Regions from separate parts of the Bartonella sp. MM73XJBT genome, predicted to be linked through region 1. Evidence: predicted binding sites of a transcription regulator. Region 1 holds the regulator's gene; the other holds the start of a gene.
The links. Region 1 encodes HrcA, which represses chaperone genes, less so after heat shock. Its sites were predicted from a motif close to GTTAGCACTCNCNNNNNGNGAGTGCTAAC; they were not measured.
Positions count from the first base shown of each region.

Region 2: a site for HrcA is predicted at 9,239-9,267, ahead of groES (co-chaperone GroES). Genes of this name have one in related genera too.

Region 1 covers NZ_JAQISY010000005.1:3,203-14,183, forward strand. The annotation lists gene PVV69_RS02745 (carboxylesterase) at 1-328, shown strand, start outside; gene PVV69_RS02750 (M48 family metallopeptidase) at 363-1,109, shown strand; gene dapE (succinyl-diaminopimelate desuccinylase) at 1,324-2,496, shown strand; gene hemW (radical SAM family heme chaperone HemW) at 2,599-3,801, opposite strand; gene rdgB (RdgB/HAM1 family non-canonical purine NTP pyrophosphatase) at 3,798-4,448, opposite strand; gene hrcA (heat-inducible transcriptional repressor HrcA) at 4,762-5,832, shown strand; gene grpE (nucleotide exchange factor GrpE) at 5,957-6,619, shown strand; gene thpR (RNA 2',3'-cyclic phosphodiesterase) at 6,735-7,274, opposite strand; gene PVV69_RS02785 (HPr family phosphocarrier protein) at 8,233-8,529, opposite strand; gene PVV69_RS02790 (PTS sugar transporter subunit IIA) at 8,555-8,944, opposite strand; gene PVV69_RS02795 (HPr kinase/phosphatase C-terminal domain-containing protein) at 9,078-9,542, opposite strand; gene PVV69_RS02800 (sensor histidine kinase) at 9,565-10,981, opposite strand, start outside.
Region 2 covers NZ_JAQISY010000025.1:1,809-12,789, reverse strand. The annotation lists gene hisS (histidine--tRNA ligase) at 248-1,738, shown strand; gene PVV69_RS07480 (replication protein) at 2,315-2,845, shown strand; gene PVV69_RS07475 (hypothetical protein) at 2,910-3,104, shown strand; gene PVV69_RS07470 (peroxiredoxin) at 3,428-3,952, opposite strand; gene PVV69_RS07465 (alpha-D-glucose phosphate-specific phosphoglucomutase) at 4,153-5,781, shown strand; gene PVV69_RS07460 (helix-turn-helix domain-containing protein) at 6,278-6,691, shown strand; partial or broken gene groEL (chaperonin GroEL) at 6,807-7,046, opposite strand; gene fumC (class II fumarate hydratase) at 7,702-9,090, opposite strand; gene groES (co-chaperone GroES) at 9,316-9,612, shown strand; gene groL (chaperonin GroEL) at 9,673-10,981, shown strand, end outside.

The sequences.
Region 1 (10,981 bases):
AATTTTGGAAGAAAAAGGCTATGTTGAACGACCTGGGGATGAAGATGATGAAACGATGCCCTTTACAAAAGCATTTATTGAAGATGGAAAAGATAACTGCGTTATGAAAGGATGCATTGATGCTGGTTGTCCGATCCATATTCTCCAAGGGATGGAGGATGATAAAATACCCTATCAACATACATTGAATTTACTAAATCATTTACCTTTACAGGATGTAACATTGACACTTGTTCGTGATGCAGATCATCGATTTTCACGCCCAAAAGATTTGGAATGCCTTGAGACAGCGTTGAGGTCATTGATTGATAAAATCAATATAAGATAGAGATCCAATTTACTGATAATCAAGGGCATAATATATGACTGTTTATGAGCAGCCTTTTATTTTTTCTGATCGCATTGTGCCTATACGGGTACGTGAACATGAACATGCGCGCCGACTTACATTACGTATTGATGCAAGGTGTCAGGAAATTGTTATAACAACGCCACCAGCGGTGAGTCTTTGTTCGATTCAAGATTTTATTGAAAAGCATCGATCTTGGATTGAGATACGCCTTACGCGCGTACAAATTACTCACGAAAATTCTTATCTCAAAGAGGGAATAACGATTCCTATATTGGGTGTAGTGCATACCATAAGACATAAAGCAGGGCGTGGGATAACAGAAATCATTACAGGAGATGGCGAAAAAGAGCCTCAAATTATCGTTTATGGTCAATTAGAGCATTTACCAAGACGTGTTGCTGATGTTTTAAAAAAGCAGGCTGCGTGCATTATAACACCATTGGTGGGACATTATGCACATAAAATAGAGCGTAAAGTAAAATCAATTTGTTATAAAGATACGAAAAGTCGTTGGGGTTCTTGTTCAATAAGAGGAAATCTCTCTTTTTCGTGGCGTCTTATTATGGCACCAAAAGAAATTGTTGAATATGTTGTTGCGCACGAGGTTGCTCATCTTGTTGAAATGAATCACGGCCCAAGATTTTGGGATCTTTGTGAAAAACTTTGTCCCGAAAGTAAAAAACATCGAGCTTGGTTGAAGGAAAATGGTCATAAGTTGCAGGCTATCGATTTTCATTCATATAAGCTAGAAATATGAAAAAACTTGAAGAAGACAATATTCGGCGGAACTTTTTATTGAACAGTTTATTATATATGTGCCTCATGACATGATGAGGAATGCATTGAAGCCTCAGCAATATTGTCTTCCCCTGCTTAGTTTGCTGAGTGTCTTCAATGTTTTTACTTTATCTTTTTTATAATTCAGCTTAATAATATTTCATAATTCTTAAATTGAGATTGGAAGAGCGCTTATGCCTGTCCTTAGAGATCCCGTTCAGCTATTACAGGCACTTATTCGTTGCCCTTCTGTTACGCCTCACGAAGCAGGTGTTTTATCAACTTTGGAACAATTTCTCACAAAGATAGGGTTTCATATTGAGCGTCCTGTTTTTTCAGATAAAAATACAGAAGATGTCGAAAATCTTTATGCCAAGATAGGAAAAGAAGGACCGCATCTTATGTTTGCGGGTCATACGGATGTTGTACCGCCAGGGGCATTGGAACAGTGGACATATCCTCCTTTTGAAGCTGTGATAGATCAAGGGAAATTGTATGGGCGTGGTGCTGTTGATATGAAGGGTGGGATTGCTTGTTTTGTTGCAGCACTTGCTCGAGTTCTTGAGAAAAAATCCATTAAAGGAATGGTAAGTCTTTTGATTACCGGTGACGAAGAGGGACCAGCACTGAATGGTACGGTTAAACTTCTCAAATGGGCGGAACAAAAAGGTGAAAAATGGACTGCCGCTCTTGTAGGTGAACCAACAAGTGTAAAAACGGTTGGTGATATGATAAAAATTGGTCGTCGGGGGTCAATTTCTGGTATTATTACCGTTAAAGGTCGCCAAGGTCATGTTGCTTTTCCGGAGCGGGCAGCCAATCCTTTGCCTTTAGCAAGCCAACTTCTTCAAGCATTAACACAAACGACCTTAGATCAAGGCACAGAAGATTTTCCACCAAGCAATTTAGAATTAACATCCATTGATACAGGGAATTCTGCAGTGAATGTTATTCCAGCACAAGCGACAATTCGCTTTAATATACGTTACAACGATCTTTGGACAAAAGAAATGCTTATGAGGGAAATTGAAAAACGTCTCACCTCAGTACAATCAACAAACAACAGTGATCAATTGCCCTTCTATCAACTTGAATGGATTCCAAGTTTGGGTGATGTTTTTTTGACCAAAAATGATAAACTTATTCATACATTATCCAATGCTATTAAAAGCATAACAGGGCATATACCAGAATGTTCAACTTCTGGAGGAAGTTCGGATGCGCGGTTTATTAAAGATTATTGCCCAGTCGTTGAATTTGGCTTACCAGGTCAGACAATGCATATGGTAGATGAATGTGTAGCTCTCGATGCATTGGAAACTCTCACGGCTGTTTATGAACGTTTCATTGTTGATTTTTTTGCATAATGAAGGAAGCGATTGTTTTTTCAAAAACATTTCTTCAACAAATTGAAAGCTATGAATATGATAGCATAATTGATGTCATGAAAGATAAAAATGATAGGGATTTCAGTTTGCCAATTGGTTGATAACATAATCAAGAAGGATTCGTCCTTTGTCTGTCGCTTTTAAGCGTTGATTTCCTGTCATTTCTACTAGCCCTTGTTGTTGCAAATCGATAAGCTTTTTCATTGGTAAACCCTTGGTATTTAGGGCTTCATAACGTGAAAGATCCAAACCTTCGCAAAGACGCAACCCCATGAGGAGCATCTCATTTGCTTGTTGCTTAAGAGTCAAGAGTTCTGTTTCAATACAACCATGTCCTGTAGTTTCTACCAATTCAAGCCAATGTTCGGGATATTTCTCATTGATTGTCACATAACGTTCACGGTTTTCAATTTGAGAGACAGATGCTTTTGAAGAAGTAGAACAATGATTTACTGAGGATTCGATAAAGCGTCCATGGGCTCCTGGACCAAAGCCTGCATATTCATGATAACGCCAATAGAGAAGATTATGAGCTGATTCGGCACCAGGGGTTGCATGATTTGAAATCTCATAGGCTGGTAGCCCATGCCGTGTAGTTATTTCTTGGGTAAGATGATACAGGTCTGCTGCGAGTTCTGATGGGGGAAGGATAAGCCTTCCTACGTCATGAAGTCGTTTAAAAGCCGTTCCCTCTTCGATAGTTAATTGGTAAAGAGAAAGATGATCTGCTGCAAAATCCAGTGCTTGAAAAAGTTCACATTTCCATTGTTCAAGGGTTTGTTCTGGGCGAGCATAAATGAGATCAAAGGATAAACGTGGAAAGATTTTCCGCGCTAGAGCAATAGCGTGAAGGGCTTGTTTTACATCATGGAGTCTGCCAAGTTTTCTCAGTGCGTGATCATTGAGTGCTTGTACACCTAAGGACAAGCGGTTAACCCCTGCTGCGCGATATCCGCGAAAGCGTTCTGCTTCCACACTTGATGGATTAGCTTCCAGTGTAATTTCAACTTTATCATCAATTGTCCATTTTCTAGCAAGAGCTTGCAATAAGGCATCAACAGTTTGAGGCGTCATAAGAGAGGGCGTTCCTCCACCAATAAAAATGCTGGTAATATGACGTGGACCTATTTTATGATATTGTGTTTCTATTTCACGTTCAAAGGCGGTTACAAAACGTGGCTGATCAACACCATGCACACGAACATGGGAATTAAAGTCACAATAGGGACATTTTGCAGCGCAAAAGGGCCAGTGAATGTAAATGCCAAAGAATGCTTCATTCATGAGAGTGTTAAAAGGTTTTCAGCTAAAAGTTTGAAAGCACGTGCACGATGTGAGAGTGGGGGTGTTTTATCATGGAGTTTCCAGCCATGTTTTTGCTCCGTTGACATTTCTCCAAAGGTATTTTCATATCCATCTGGTAAAAAAATGGGATCAAAACCAAAACCTTTATCTCCTCGTGGAGGCCAAATAAATGTTCCTTCAACGCATCCACGAAAATAATCGGCATGAGCATCGGGCCATGCAATGCAAATAACGGATATAAAACGGCATTTTCGTTGGCTTTTTTCATACGCTCCGTTTTTTTGTAGTTCATCTTCTATTTTTTGCATAGCCTTTGAAAAGTCACGTGTGCCATCAGGTTGTAGGGCAAGATCAGCTGTATAAACACCCGGAGCGCCATTTAATGCATCCACTTCGAGACCTGAATCATCTGAAAGGGCTGGAAGTCCTGTATTTTTTGCTGCTGCAAAGGCTTTTATATAGGCATTTTCTTCAAATGTTGTTCCTGTTTCTTTTGGTTCTGGCAATCCAAGTTCTTTTGCGGATTCTATTGTCAATCCGAAAGGCGCAAACAGTGTAGTAATTTCATGCAATTTACCGGTGTTATGTGTAGCAATAACGAGTTTTTCGGCTGCTATGCTTCTCATAGGCATTTCTCCAGAAGTGAAAAGGGGACTATTTTGTGCTACAATTAATTGGAATGCTTAATATATACAAATTATGCCAGATTTTATACAATGTTCTTTTTTTACAAATTTATGAATATTTAGCCACATGAAATCTTTCATATTTTGTACTAACAGTGATTGTCTTGAAAAGACATAGAGACGGTCTTTTTTTGATGATGGCATTTTTTATGATAAATATATGCTATGCTTTCACTGCTTTAGTCTATTTGACCAAATCTTGGCAAAACTTATATAAGAGAGAGAAGTGTTTTAAAGTAGTGAAACAAGCGTGATGAAACACAAACCTATTGATGATGAACTAAAATATCTTGATGAGCGTTCGCGAGATATCTTTCGCCATATTGTGGAAGCTTATCTTAATGATGGTGAACCTGTAGGATCACGAAATCTTTCAAAGCTTTTGCGACAGACATTATCACCAGCAACGATTCGCAATGTGATGAGTGATCTTGAACATCTTGGTTTAATTTATGCACCTCACGTATCTGCAGGTCGGATGCCAACACAATCGGGATTGCGATTTTTTGTTGATGCATTTATGGAAGCGGGTGATTTGCCAAACGAAGAGCGTGAAAGCATTGAAGCTCAAGTTAAAGAAGCCGGTCATGCACAATCGGTTGAACATTTTCTCGTTCAAGCAAGTCGCGTTCTTTCAGATCTTTCTCGTGGTGCAGGGCTTGTTCTGGCAACAAAGTATGAAGGTACATTAAAGCATATTGAATTTGTGCGCCTTGATGGGGAGCACGCTCTTGCTGTTTTAGTAACACAACAAGGAGAGGTAGAAAATCGTATTGTTCATTTACCAGAAGGGGTTACCCATGCGCAATTGACAGAAGCAACAAATTTTCTTAATGCCCATATTCATGGGCGCACATTGAGTGAAGCAAAAGAAGAAATAGCACGTTTATGTGCAGAAACACGGGCTGCGCTTGATCATTTATCCCATCATCTTGTTGAAACGGGATTAGCACTCCTGGGAGGAGAAGATGCTGATCATAAAATACACCTTATTGTTCGTGGGCGCAGTAATTTGCTTGAAGATGTGAAAGCAGAAGAAGATTTAGAGCGGTTACGGCATTTATTTGATGATCTTGAAACACGTGAAAGTATGGCACAGCTTCTCGATTTAACCGATGAAGGTTCGGGAGTTCGTATCTTTATTGGTTCGGAAAATAAGTTGTTTTCGCTTTCTGGTTCTTCTTTAGTCGTCGCACCTTATCGTGATTCAAAACAAAGGGTGATTGGCGCTTTAGGAGTGATTGGACCCACACGGCTGAATTATGCAAGAATTGTACCTATGGTTGATTATACAGCACAACTTGTATCGCAACTGTTGCGTTAAAATAACCAAGTGAATATTTATACTATAGACGTTCATTGTATTAAGATACGTAAATACCCCTTGATTTTTGTCTGCAAAATTTCGATATCGAGAATAACAAATCTTATGAAGGAATGGAATTTTTATGTCTGACGAAAAAAACAAGTTTACTGACGCTTCATTTGAAAATTGCGATTTGAAAAATCCGGCTGATCGCGATGCGCTTAAAAAAGCAGCGGATGAATTTTTAAAAACGCGTGAAGCAGAGGCTCGTGCAGAGGTTGAAGAGGAAAAAGATGAAGTTGTTGATCCTCTGATTGCCTTACAGGACGAAAATAAAGAACTGAAAGATCAGCTTTTACGTCTTGCTGCAGATATGGAAAATCTTCGGCGTCGTACTGCGCGTGATGTGGCGGATGCAAGAGCCTATTCAATTGCTAATTTTGCACGTGACATGTTATCTGTTTCTGATAACCTCAATCGTGCTTTGGAGGCTATTCCAGAAGGAGCAAAGGAGAATGATGCTGGTTTGAAAACATTAGCTGAGGGTGTAGAAATGACTGAACGTGCAATGATAGCAGCGTTAGAACGCCATGGAGTGCAGAAAATTCATCCAGAAGGACAGAAGTTTGATCCTCACTTTCATCAAGCGATGTTTGAAATCCCTAATTCCGATGTACCAGATAATACCGTTCAACAAGTTGTTCAAGCGGGTTATATTATCGGTGACCGTGTCCTGCGTCCGGCTATAGTTGGTGTCGCCAAAGGAGGGATGAAAGAGCCTTCTGTTGAAACTGATTCAGCTTAAAATATATCAGTAATAATGCCTTTGGCGTAAAATAAAGTATTGTATTGTATATAACCGTCACACTTCCGTGAGGTATTGTGTCAAAGGAGGTTCTAAAGGGTGGTAAAACACCCTTTTACTCTTGAAGTGCCCAACTTCCTTTTACAATATATGGGGCATCGCTTGAGGGAGATGACGATAACAATAAAACAAAATGATCAACCTCAAAAGGATGAAATGAAAAATTACCTCGAGAAGACAGATAAGAAGGAAGATCTTCAGGTTTAATATCAAACAATCGCGCAACGGTAATATGCGGAATAAATTGTTTTTCATCAGTTGTTAAGATTAAGCTGTTGCGAATAGTTTGCATCTTTTCGTGTAAGAGGTTGAGAGTTTCACAAGGCTCAATGCGAACAACAAGAGAATGTGGAGCATTTTCTGAACCAAAAACATCAAAACCCTTTATTTGTAACACAAAAGGAGGGAGTTTTATTGTGTCAAAGGCGCGCATAAGTTCAGCTGCTACAGCGTTTTCAACTTCACCAAAAAAAGATAATGTGGCATGAAAGTTTTGTGGATTAATCCACTGCGCGTTCGGTAAACCATTTTGCAGCGATATGAGTGCTTGTGTTGTTTGCTGAGGAATTTGAATGGCACTAAATAGACGGGACATGGGATCTCTTTATAGTAAAAAGGCGCTACCGCAAAAGCGATAGCGGGTAATAAAGGTGGAGTGCACCATTAAGGATAAGACAATTGTGCGGAAAAAGAATGTCTAAAAGATATTATTCTATAATGATAAGTTGAATTCATAAAACTTACTTCTTTTAAGAGAATGATTATAATAATAAAAACTCTATTTACGGATGTCTTACGGCCAAAATATGCAGTAGAAGGATTCTTTATGTTTTCATTTCACGACGGTGTTCGTGAATGGTATAGCGTTATATCCATTATGCACCACCATCTTTACGCTTATGAAAGAGCAAATCAAGCACTATCATTGTATTTTCCAGCCCCCAATATTATAATAGCTCTTGGCACCTGAGAGCATTCATAAGAGTCATTTTATTCCTTTTTTATAAGAGTTTTTATCTACACGCCGATCTACTTGTGCTGTCAAGGAAATGATTTTAATTGATTAATATGAAAGGATTTCAGATGAGGGAATCTTATGATATTCGGGTTTCTCATTCCATATAAAAACTGCGAAGTTATTATTATAATCAATGTGGTATCATTTTAAAACACCACAAATCGAGCCAGATAAGGAAAGTTAGTAAATTTCAACTGTGACGATCATTTTTATATTGTTAATGTAGCTTTAAAGTTTAGCATATCCAGTAAAGGGTGAATATTTCTCTTTCTGGAGATATTTCATCATGCATGTTAGGTATGAGAATAGCTATAAACAACAAACATTTAAATTGATCGAATAGAGTTTGAAACGAAAGCAAACACAATATATTGTGCACAACATAATTGTTAGCAAACATTCACACCTCCGATAATCATAATGCCAATCGATGATGCAAGTTACCGGTCCTTTTAAGAGAAAAATAGGTAAACCAATCAAAATAATAAATGACGAGAAGAGGAGTGATCACACATATTTTGGGGATAATAAATTTCTAATTCTCTTCTCCAAATTTATTATTAATGAGTCTTTCAAGCGCATCGAGAGCATCAGTTGCTTCTGGTCCCCAAACGCGAATGGTAAGGTTACAACCAGAGGAAGCAGCGAGCATCATAAGCCCCATAATCGATGAACCGCCAACGATTTTGCCATCTTTTTCAACTTCAACGCTAGCATTAAAATTGTCAACAGTTTGAACGAACTTTGCAGAAGCACGTGCATGTAACCCACGTTTATTACAGATATTGAAATGACGACTGAGTTTAGAGGGGAGAGGGTCTTTGGAAAGCATTAGAGTTTAATTATCCGCTATAAAATTATACTGGTACATTAATATATTTACGTCCTGCTTCTTGTGCTATTCTTAAAGCTTCTGATAATGAAATATCAGGGCATTGGCGAATAGAAATGAGTTTAATGAGCATAGGTAGATTAACACCCGCAATCATTTCAACACGTCCTTTTTCAATAGCAGGAATAGCCATATTTGCTGGCGTTCCACCGAACACGTCTGTTAATATGATTACGCCATGGTTTGTATCTGTAGAGGAAACAGCGGCTATAATATCGCCTCGGCGCTGATCAATATCATCATCGGGATAGACACATATTGTTGCGAATTTTTCTTGTGTTCCAACAACATGTTCTACAGCATGTAGAAATTCGACAGCCAGCTCACCGTGCGTTACAAGCACGAGTCCAATCATTTACACAAACTCCTGTTAACTAAAGATCCAACTATATGGATGAGAAACATATTTTACAAAGCTTTATTCTGCTGCCAAGAAAAATTTGCAAAAAAAAGGCAAAAAATGTGATTTTTTTATATTTAGAAAAAAATTAGACAGATTTGTGCCACACTTTCCTAAAAAAGAATGCCTCAATAGCTTGACAAATGGCTGTACAATCAGCTTCATGAAGACTCGGGAGTTTTAAAAGAGGAATGTGTAAATCTGCAAATTGAAAAGTTTGATTTGTGGAAAAGCGTTCATATTCAGGGCCAAGAAGAATAACGCAATCAATCGTTGTTTGGTTTTCAAACTCTACCATATAGAGACCAACACCGCGAATCTCAATACCGCCCTGCAAGCCTTCTGGAGTGTATCCGTGAAGTTTTCCATTTTCCACACGCAGCATAGTATAATCATCACTGATAAGTTTTGCTTTGCGTTTTGACCATTCAGCACGGTCGAGCAGAGAAAGGGTAAGAGTTGATTTTCCTGATCCCGATGGACCTATAATTAAAAGTCCCTTTCCTCCTAGTTGAAGGCAATTTGCGTGGAGTATTTCACTTTTTGTTGTCATGCCTTTTTCTTTGGATAAAAATTTATTTAGCAAGGGGAAGTATAATAATAAAACGTGCACCAGTTTTACTATTTCCAAGTTTGGGGTCAACAATATTTTCGGCTGTAATTGTTCCATTATGCGCCTCGATGATTTGTCGACTAATAGAAAGGCCAAGTCCTGAATTTTGACCAAAACTATCTTCATTGGGGCGGTCAGTATAGAAGCGTTCAAAGATGCGTTCAATATTTTCTGAACGAATACCGGGGCCATTATCTTCAATGGTTAAAATAAGAGTTGAAGCATGACTTTTCATAGTTATAGAAATTTTACCGCTATCATGGGGAATAAAGGAACGCGCATTTTCAATAAGATTAGAAATGACTTGTCCCAAACGCAGTTCATGTCCCAACACAAGATAGGCTTTTCCATGAGGACGTGGGATAATATTAAGACTTATATCAATGGTTTGCCTATTACGGTATACTTCTTGAACAGCATGAACAAGACTTTCCAAAAGCGGCGTCATATCAACGATCTGTGCGGTTTCACGAGCAAGTTCTGCATCGAGCCTAGAGGCATCAGAAATATCAGTAATCAAACGATCAAGACGACGTACATCATGTTGAATAATTTCGAATAATTGTTCCTGAGCTTCTTCATTTTTAGCCAGAGGGAGTGTTTCAACAGCACTGCGTAGTGAAGTGAGAGGATTTTTTAATTCGTGACTCACGTCAGCAGCAAAGCGTTCAATGGCTTCAATACGCATGTAAAGAGCATTGGTCATATCACGAATAGAGGTTGAAAGGTGACCAATTTCATCTTCACGCATTGAGAAGTCAGGAATTTCTACACGCTTATTATTACCATTGCGCACACGATTGGCAGAAGCAGATAATTTGCTTAAGGGATGTGCAATCGTATGGGCTAAAAAAAGAGAAAGGACCAAAAGCACACTGCCTACCACAGCAAAGACTTTAAAAATAACCAGTCTTTCGCCTTTTACAATGTTGTCAATATCTGAACCGGTTGTTGAAAGAAGAAGCGCTCCCACCACTGCACGATAGCGTTGCACAGGAACAGCGACAGAAACAATGAGTTGACCTTGTCTGTTACGTCGTTTAGCAGTAGCAAGAGACCCGTTTAATGCTCGGTACACTTCAGGGTAAGCAATGCCACTGTTTCTTGCCTGCTCTCTATCAAGAGTGATAGTACTGCCGTAAAATGTGTTTGAAAACCATGAAATGAAGCGTTCCCACATGTTTTGTTCAGTTTTTAGTGGGGGTAAATTATAGCTAAAAACTTCACCACTAGAATAAAGAACGCGCGAGTCAAGAAGTAAAGTCGCATCACGATCATAGATCCGTGCTCTTGTTGTTTTTGGTGTGATGAGGCGTCGTAAAAGAGGGGCGACTTGTTCAGGATTAATGGGAAAGTCCCAGGAATCGGTTGATTGAGGT
Region 2 (10,981 bases), on a different contig from region 1:
GGACTGTTATGAATCGTCTCAAAACAAAGGGATGTTCTGGGAGGCAAAGAGAATGACGGTACTCATAATACAAATTTTTGTAAAGGCGATTATCTAAAGGTGGTTTACATTGCCTTTGTAAAGCAACGGTTTTTGTGTGTTACACTGGTGTATATGAGGCTTGTCATTGATAAAGTTATTGCAGGGTTTATTGCTATAAGATAAGACACATAGTATCTGTGGAGACAAATTGTTGTTAGAGAATCCTATGTCATCATCACCGGAAAAAACCAAAGCACGTTTACCTCGCGGTTTTGTTGATCGCACAAGTGCACAATTATATGCAACGGAGACCATGATTGCTCAGATTCGTGAAGTTTATGAACTTTATGGTTTTGAAGCGCTGGAGACACCGATTTTTGAATATACGGATGTGTTGGGCAAGTTTTTACCTGATACAGATTGCCCAAATGCTGGGGTTTTTTCGCTACAAGATGATGATGAGCAATGGATGTCTTTGCGCTATGATCTCACCGCGCCTCTTGCTCGTTATTTTGCAGAGAATTTTGAAACTTTGCCAAAGCCTTATCGCAGTTATCGCTTGGGCTTTGTGTTCCGCAATGAAAAACCCGGACCAGGGCGATTTCGGCAATTTATGCAGTTTGATGCTGATATTGTTGGTACACCAACCGTTGCTGCGGATGCCGAAATTTGCTTGATGGCAGCCGATAGTTTAGAAAAATTGGGCTTTCAGCATGATGATTATGCTATTCGGCTCAATAATCGAAAAATTCTCGAGGGTGTCTTAGAGTTGATTGGTTTGCAGGGAGATGATCAAGTTGAAAAGCGCTTAAGTGTTCTTCGTGCAATGGATAAACTGGATAAGTTTGGTTTTGAAGGGGTGCATTTGCTGTTGGGCAAAGGGCGTTTGGACGAGAGTGGTGATTTTACAAAAGGGGCACAGCTTAAGGATAAAGAGATAGATCGTATTCTTTCTTTGCTTACCGTAGAAGCTGAAACGGCAGAGGAAACGCTTGATGCTCTTAGACAAGTTATTGATAAGAGTGAGCAAGGGCTTGAAGGGGTGCGTGAGCTTGAGGAGATGCAGGCAATCTTTGCCGCAAATGGTGCTCAAAACCGCATCAAAATTGATCCCTCGGTGGTACGGGGGTTGGAATATTATACGGGACCTGTTTTTGAGGCGGCTTTGCTTTTTGATGTTCTCAATGATGATGGACAAAAAGTTGTTTTTGGTTCCGTTGGTGGTGGGGGGCGCTATGATGGCTTGGTGGCACGTTTTCGTGGGGAAAATATTCCGGCAACAGGTTTTTCTATTGGTGTTTCACGCTTAATCGCTGCTTTGCAAAATCTTGGCAAATTGCCTGTCAAAGAAAAGACGGGGCCTGTTGTGGTGCTGATGATGGATAAAGAACCAGAAATGGTTGCGCGTTATCAAAAAATGGTCATGCAATTGCGTAATGCTGGAATTCGTGCTGAACTCTATTTGGGGGCAGCAGGGATGAAGGCGCAGATGAAATATGCTGACCGCCGCCAGGCACCTTGTGTGGTCATTCAAGGTTCACAAGAGCGCGAGAGTGGAAAAATACAGATCAAAGATTTGATTGAAGGTGCCCGATTGTCTCATGAAATTAAGGATAATCAAACATGGCGTGAAAGCAGACCTGCGCAAGTGACGGTTGATGAAGATCAATTGGTCCAGACCGTACAGGATATTTTGGCAGCCCAAAGTAGGTTATAATAAAAGTTTTTTTTAAAATTGTTTAGCTGGATTTCTGTCATTCTCCATGCAATTTTAAGGATTTGTACTTTGCGTATTTGGATGTGCTTATGCACAAGGACAAAGTTGTGGTGTTTTTTTAAGCTTGTGCTGTATAAAATGGAAATGTTTTTTAAGGGGCGAAAGCGTTTTATGTACTAAATAAATCAGCCTTTTTGCGGAGGTGATGAGGGCGTTTTCCTAAACAAAATATGCGTGAAAGTCCCCTAACTTATATCATTTTTTTAGAAAAGGGGATGGTGATCATTTATAAAAATATTGATCGTTCATCTTTGTTAAACAGCTATTTTTTCATCTGCTGATATAAATTTTTTTGGGTTTCTTGTGCACTATACATAATTTAGTATGTGCGGATTATAAGAGAGACCTAGAGCATTTTCTCTCAAAGATTTGTTAGTGTTTCACAAAACAATGAAACAACTTAAATCGAACAATTTTTTACAGGAAAATATTTGCGTCAATTGTAAGCTGCTATAATAGCAACTACTTGATAATATTTATTTTTTCATAAAATGAATTGCTTAGTGGAGAAATACAATGGTTCAATATGATTTTACTGTGCTTTATGAAAGAAATCCTTTTATTCTTAAAAGTCCTGAGGATATTGGAAAATCATTTAAGCTTCCTCCCTCACACTTTGGATTTGAAAATCTTCCGCAAATTACTTTTTCTGGAGCGCCTGAGAGTCGACGGATGATTGTTGGGCTTTCATTTGTTGGGTTAAAGAGTTTTTTTGTTATGTTGTGGCAAGTGGCGAAAATATCAGAGGAAGATGAGATGGATTTATGGTTTGATCAGGTTACATTAGATCATAATGTTCTCGATGAATTTTTGGATTGCGATTTTTCAACTCAAGAATCGCACTATCTTAGTTTTGAAATTTTTAAAAAAGGTCTCAACGAATTAGAACGTCACAAAATTATTGCAAAGGGGATAAAAGAAGGGTGCTATTTTATAAATCCAGATATCTTTGGACTTCCTGAAGGTGTTGAAGATTTTGAGTTCTCTGAAGAGGAAGAAGAGAAGACATTATTTTCTGTAGAATACCCAAATAAACGACTGCTTTAGCGGTTATGTTTAAAAAGAAATCTTCCTCTTTAGAGGCAGTGATCGTTAAAGGATAAAATTGAGAGTGAACGGTTATCAGATTAAAATTGATCCTTCTGCTAGGGCGTATATATTGCTTTATTATATGAAGGCTGTGGTTGAGGGGAGTATGCTTTTTGATGTTTTTCTGGTGAGCGTAAAGAAAAATTTTTCTTTTGAGGGTGATGATGGGGGCTGTGATGGGTTGATCGCATATTCTTGTCGCGTAAATATTGGATAATGTATTAATTTATAATGATGATTTATCGTTATTCGTATTGAATAATGAATCCCCAATATTGTAAGTTTTTTCCATGTTGCGCTAATCAAAACCATTCGCTTGCCACGTTACAAGCGAGATGAGCATGTAGATAAAAACCATAGAGGAAAGGCGTAAAAATGCTTCTTATGAATCTTTTCAGGTTCTACAGGTTGTTGCAAATATTAGGGACGACAGATTTTTCAATTTATCATCCATAAAATGCAAAAAAACATAAACCCCTTCCTAAGAAGGAGTTTATGCTAGAAAGTTTGCATTTGATAACTGTATAATTAGTCTTCAAATTAACTTTTCAAGGTTTTTAAAATATTTTGTGGGGAAGAAATTTCATAGGGGTCTGTTGTACAATTGTCTGCAAAGCCTGGTTCTTCAAACCATTGTTCAATGACACCATCATTAATCACAGCGGCATAACGCCATGAGCGCATGCCAAAACCAATATTGTCTTTCGCAACCAGCATACCCATTTTACGGGTGAATTCACCAGAGCCATCAGGAATTAATTTGACGTTTTTGATAGCTTGCGTTTTACCCCAAGCGTTCATGACAAAAGCATCATTGACGGAAAGACAATAAATTTCATCAATACCAACTTTTTTAAATTCATCATAGAGTTTTTCAAAATCAGGCAGTTGAAAAGTTGAGCAAGTGGGAGTAAAGGCTCCAGGAAGAGAAAAAAGAATGACCCGTTTTCCTTTAAAATATGCATCGCTACTTACTTCTTGCCAGCGATAAGGATTATCTCCACCCATCGATTCATCACGGATACGTGTATGAAAGGTGGTATTGGGAACGGTTCTTTTTATCATAACTATGCTCCTGTATTTTTTATGAAAATTGTGTTTTCAGCAGTTTTGGTATTTAACGACTCTTTAAGAGGGGGCCTTAAATAATCCTTGCTCTTCCGTTTAAGTGTGCAAGTATTTCGTTATCTCGTCAAGTGGAATTAATGGTCGACTTTGGCTGGTATTCACTTTAACATTAAAGAAAATATTTTAAAGGCGTTTTTGTGATGATAACGACAGTTTTAACCATGGCCTTTGCTGATCAAAGACTTGGAACGTCTGGTTTACGCAAGAAAGTGTCGGTTTTTCAACAGCTCCATTATGTGGAAAATTTTATACAGTCTGTTTTTAATACTATTGGCTCTGTTGAAGGAAAGCTGCTTATTCTTGGGGGCGATGGGCGCTATTTCAACCACGCTCTTTTACAAACGGTCTTGAAAATGGCGGCGGCTCATGGTGTTGCTTGTGTGAAGGTGGGAAGAAGGGGCATTCTTTCCACACCGGCGGTTTCACATCTTATTCGTAAAACCCATGCCTATGGGGGATTTATTCTTTCCGCAAGTCATAATCCTGGGGGAAAAGAGGGCGATTGTGGTATCAAATATAATATTGCTAATGGTGGACCTGCTCCAGAAGCCCTATGTGAAGCTATTTTTGCAGCCTCACAACAACTTTCTTGTTATAAAATTTTTGAAGCTGCAGATGTTGATTTAGAGAGAGAAGGCACAACTTTTCTAGGCTCTATGCAGATTGATATTATTGACCCTGTAGCGGATTATGTTGCTTTGATGCAGGAGATTTTTGACTTTGATTGCATTGCTCAAGCTGTTAAGAGAGGGCTTACTTTGCGATTTGATGCTATGCATGCGGTCACAGGGCCTTATGCCCATGAGATTTTTGAAAAATGTTTAGGATTTCCTGAAGGAACGGTAGTTAATGGTATTCCTTTGCCAGATTTTGGAGGGGGGCATCCAGATCCCAATTTGGTTTATGCCAAAGATCTTTATGATTTATTGATGTCTGAGCAGGCACCTGATATGGGGGCAGCATCGGATGGGGATGGAGATCGTAATCTTATTATTGGGCGTGGGCAATTTGTCACGCCTTCTGATTCCTTGGCTATTATGGTTGAGCATGCCCATCTGATTAAAGGTTATCGCCAAGGCATTGTGGGGATTGCACGCTCTATGCCAACAACGCGTGCTGTTGATTTGGTTGCTGAAAAAAAAGGATTAAATTGTTTTGAAACACCAACGGGGTGGAAATTTTTTGGATCGCTTTTGGATGCGGGAAAGGTGACTTTTTGTGGTGAAGAAAGTTTTGGAACCGGTTCTTACCATATTCGCGAAAAGGATGGTTTGTGGGCTGTATTATTTTGGTTAAATCTTTTAGCTCTCACAGGAAAATCTGTTGCAGAGATTGTGCAGCAGTATTGGAAAAACTATGGGCGTTTTTACACGTTACGTTATGATTATGAGAGCGTGGAGAATGATAAAGCAGAAGCGCTTATAGAGCAATTGCGTGCCGATTTACCACAGGAGGGGACGGAAATTGCTGGGTTGCGGGTGGAAAAAGCAGACGATTTTACCTATCACGATCCCGTTGATCAGAGTGTGAGCATAAAGCAGGGTATACGTATTTTTTTTGAGAATGGAGCACGGCTTGTGGTACGCTTATCGGGGACAGGAACATTGGGTACTACTTTACGGCTTTATTTTGAACAATTTGAGGGGAAACCCTGGAAACATCATCAAGAACCGCAAAAAGTGCTTCAACCTTTACAAAAGGCAGCACTGGAATTGTTGAACATAGAGCAGCAATTGGGGCGTGAACGTCCTGATATTATCACGTGAGAAAACTGCTTTGATTCTTAAAGAAGCTTTGATGTCTTTGGGGAAGGGGGCGTTTGTTCTGTTAAAAGAGCGCGCCTTATTTTGAGAAGATCGTATTCTTTCAAGCTGAAGCATCGATTTGATTGCAAAACGAAGTCCTACTGGCAAAAATGGCAATATTAAAGCCAATGTACAAAATAGCTATCTCGAGAATTCTGAAAGCTTGTCTTTTTCGCACGCTTTTTGATTGAATAAAGACCACGCTATCTTTTCTCATAGAAAATCGGACTTCATTTTTATTGCTAATTCCCTAAAATTACTTTATGAATTAAAAGGTGTTTTGGTCGTATACGCAGCGACCAATAGGGCCTTGAAAACCCGAAATCCGAGCGTGAAATAAACCCACTGATGTGGGTATCCCGGGATTCCGGGAGTTTTTGCTATGTCCAGGTGTTTTAGGCACTAAAAGCAAAAAAAGCTGACTAGAGCTCAGTACTTTCAGACTCCCGGAATACCAATGCGAGGGCGCTCGCAGCCGGTGGGAGGGGAAATGCAAGGTAAAAATCTTCATAACGACAAATTCATTGATCAATTCGTTGGCAAAAAAATTCGCTTCAGACGAAACATGCTGAAAATGTCTCAAAAACAATTAGGGCAGTCGTTAAGAGTAAGCTTCCAGCAAATTCAAAAATATGAAACAGGATTAAATCGTGTTGGAGCTGGGCGTTTAAAGGAAATTGCTGATATCTTAAATGTTCCCATTGCCTTTTTTTACGCTGATCTCTTCACACAACAACACCCACCCACTCATCATGAAGAAATCATCTCAAGCAGAGAAGAATATCTGCTGCTCAAAAGATTTCGCGTTCTCACCTCGATAAAACGCCGAGCGATTTTACAATTACTCTCTGAACCAAATGAAAGCTTTTAAATTATGTACTAGGGTCATATTGCCTCAATGCTTTATGCCGTTATTTTTCGCGTATTTTATAAGCACATCCTCCACAAGGAATAAAATGCACAACCTTAAATCAAGAATTCTTAAAAGCAATCAAATCACTAAATTCACCGGTTGCAGTGTTGTAACCAAAAATATTGACATTATTTTCCAACACTTTGCCAACGATAATTGCAGCTTCTTCACCGACATTGATCGCAATTTGGCGTGTTGATGCTTGGAGAATACAGTAAATGATATTAAGCTTCTGGTTAGGATTGTTTCCTTTAACAGTCAGCGCATTTGCAGCACGCAACAACGCAGCTCTACTATCAGCAACCATTATTTCAGTTGTGATCAGAAGGCTGGCAATTGAAACAGCATTCTGCAAAACAGAACGCTACAAAATATTATCGTATTGTTCGTGAACATATTTGCTAAAGCTATCTCTTGTTGCTCTCAAGTTCATTTTGCAATGCGGCTCATAAATTCTATAATGGTAAAGTCATACCATCATCTTCACGCTTATGAAGAAGCACACTGTTACCTCAATGTCGTGAGAGCTATTGTATTTATAAGAGATATTTTTACTGTTTGTTTCCTGCTTATACTTCAAGAGTTTTTATCTATATATCAATCCTGTTTATGGACGCGCGCGTAAAAAGTTTTATCTGCTTCACTATAAAGGGGATGAGATGAAAGAAGCGTATGGTATGTGAGAGTTCGAAATAAGAAAATTTGGTTTTCGAAGCCTTTATTCGGCATCTAAAATGGTGAGCTATCAATATGTTCATGAAAAACAGTTGGGAAGAACCTGTTATGGCTTTTTGGGGTGTAAGAGGCTCTCTTTACAAATATGCTAGGGTTGAGAAAATCTTTTACTTGTCCCAGAGGTGTTAAGATTTTTGAAGGTGTAGGTAGACTGTTAATGATACAATGACCATCGGACCGCGAACAGCCCGATAGTTTAAAAATTTGTTTCAAAAAAATTCATATCCGGCTGTTTACTTTGGAGCAATCATCTTTTTGGGATCAACCAGCCGATCATAATCCTCTGCAGAAACACCTGCTTTGAGTGCTTCAGTACGCAAAGTTGTATCATTTTTATGCGCTGCTTTGGCAATTTCGGCCGCTTTCTCATAACCAATTTCTGGGGCAAGTGCTGTCACCAGCATCAAAGAGCGCTCCATAAGAGTGTGAATATGAACCCGATTAGCACGTAATCCTTGGACACAATGGAGATCAAAAGAGCGCATGCAATCCCCAAGGAGCGTAATTGATTGCAAAACATTATAACCAATGACAGGTTTATAAACATTGAGTTCAAAATGCCCTTGGCTGGCAGCAAATGTTACACTGGTATGATTACCAAACACTTGGGCTGCAACCATGGTCATTGCTTCACACTGGGTGGGGTTAACTTTGCCTGGCATGATAGAAGAGCCTGGTTCATTTTCAGGTAGGCTTAATTCGCCCAAACCTGAACGTGGACCTGAGCCCAAAAAGCGGATATCGTTGGCAATCTTAAACAGATCAGCAGCGAGAGCATTGAGACTACCATGGAAATGGGCAAGGGCTCCATGATGGGCAAGCGCCTCAAATTTATTGCTGGCGGTCTTAAAGGCAACCCCTGTAAGGGTGCTCATTGTTTGCGCAAAAGCAACATCAAAACCCTGTGGTGCATTGAGCCCTGTCCCGACAGCTGTTCCACCTTGGGCAAGCATCTGGACATCGGCAAGAGCTGTTTCAATACGCTGGCGATTGGCTTCAAGTGCGGCGCGGTAGCCTGAAAATTCTTGTGCTAAAGTTAAGGGTGTTGCATCTTGAGTATGGGTACGCCCGATTTTAATGATATCGGCAAATTCTTCTTCTTTTTTCTTTAAAGTGGTAATAAGAGCTTCAAGAATGGGAAATAAGTGTTGGCGTGTTTGCAGTGTGGTGGCAATGTGAAGTGCTGTGGGAAAGGAATCGTTTGAGGATTGGCTCATATTGACATGATCATTGGGATGAACAGGGCTTTTGCTCCCTAGTTTTCCTCCCAAAAGCATGCTAGCATAGTTGGCAATGACCTCATTAACATTCATATTGCTCTGCGTACCAGAACCCGTTTGCCAAACAGAGAGCGGAAAATGTGTATCAAATGCACCGGCGAGCACTTCGTCAGCAGCAGTAATGATGGCTTTGCCAATGTTTTGCGGAAGTTTCCCTTTTTCCATATTCACAAGGGCTGCGGCTTTTTTGATAAGGCTTAAGGCATAAATGATAGTGAGTGGCTGTTTTTCACTGCCAATATTAAAATTATGCAGCGAGCGTTCAGTCTGTGCTCCCCAATAACGGTCTTGACGTACCGAAATCGTCCCCAAGCTATCCGTTTCCTGACGTGTTTCACTCATGATAAGATCCTTTTATGTTGGCAATTAATAAAAAGCTAGATAATGCAAAATAGGAAAAAGAGGCAAGACTTCAAAGTCTTTTTAAGGTAAATTATTTTTAAGAAGAATCCTTGACATTGAGAAGAGGCAATTTTATATCTTGGGCAGTGTTAGCACTCATACTTTGAGAGTGCTAGCAAGGACTTAAGATTAATGCAATTATATTAAGTTTTAAGGATTTTGAACATGGCTAATATACAATTCCGCCCGCTTCACGATCGTGTCGTTGTCCGTCGGGTTGAATCTGAAAATAAGACTGCTGGTGGGATTATCATTCCTGATACAGCAAAAGAAAAACCTCAAGAAGGTGAAGTTATTGCTATTGGCAATGGTGCTCTTGATGATAATGGAAAGCGCGTGCCTTTAGAAGTAAAAACAGGTGACCGTATCCTGTTTGGAAAATGGTCTGGAACTGAAGTAAAGATTAATGGGGAAGACCTCTTAATCATGAAAGAATCGGACATTATGGGAATTTTGGGCTAGTTTTAAGCCTTTCAATTCTTCCATTTTATATTATTTGAGATAACTCCAAGGAGAAATTAAATGGCTGCTAAAGAAGTCAAATTTGGCCGTGAAGCGCGGGAGCGTTTGTTGCGCGGTGTTGATATCCTTGCTAACGCTGTAAAGGTAACCCTTGGCCCTAAAGGGCGCAATGTGGTGATCGATAAATCATTTGGTGCACCTCGCATCACAAAAGATGGTGTATCCGTTGCAAAGGAAATCGAACTAGAAGATAAGTTTGAAAATATGGGTGCGCAAATGTTGCGTGAAGTTGCTTCTAAAACCAATGATATTGCTGGGGATGGAACAACAACGGCAACGGTTTTGGGGCAAGCTATCGTACAAGAAGGTGTAAAAGCCGTTGCTGCAGGCATGAACCCAATGGATCTTAAGCGCGGAATTGATGCTGCTGTGGATGAAGTGGTGGCAAATCTCTTCAAAAAAGCGAAGAAAATCCAAACTTCCGCAGAAATCGCACAAGTGGGAACAATTTCCGCAAATGGTGCTGCTGAAATCGGCAAAATGATTGCTGATGCCATGGAAAAAGTTGGCAATGAAGGTGTCATTACCGTGGAAGAAGCAAAAACGGCTGAAACAGAATTAGAAGTCGTTGAAGGTATGCAGTTTGATCGTGGATATCTTTCTCCTTACTTTGTCACCAATGCGGAAAAAATGGTGGCGGATTTGGACGATCCTTATATTCTTATTCACGAAAAGAAATTGTCTAATCTACAATCTCTTCTTCCAGTGCTTGAAGCTGTTGTGCAGTCTGGCAAACCACTTCTTATTATCGCTGAAGATGTGGAAGGTGAAGCTTTGGCAACACTCGTTGTCAACAAATTGCGCGGTGGTTTGAAAATTGCTGCGGTGAAAGCACCAGGATTTGGTGATCGTCGTAAAGCTATGCTTGAAGATATCGCAATCTTGACATCTGGTCAGGTTATTTCTGAAGATGTCGGCATTAAGCTTGAAAATGTCACTTTGGATATGCTTGGACGTGCGAAGAAAGTGAATATTTCTAAAGAAAATACCACGATTATTGATGGTGCTGGACAAAAGGCTGAAATTAATGCACGCGTCAATCAGATCAAAGCTCAGATTGAAGAAACAACTTCTGATTATGACCGTGAGAAATTACAAGAAAGACTTGCTAAGCTTGCTGGTGGTGTCGCTGTTATCCGCGTTGGTGGTGCAACAGAAGTTGAAGTAAAAGAAAAGAAAGACCGCGTTGATGATGCCTTGAATGCAACACGGGCTGCTGTGGAAGAAGGTATTGTTGCTGGTGGTGGAACCGCTCTGTTGCGTGCTGCAAATGCACTGACTGTTAAAGGAAACAATCCTGATCAAGAAG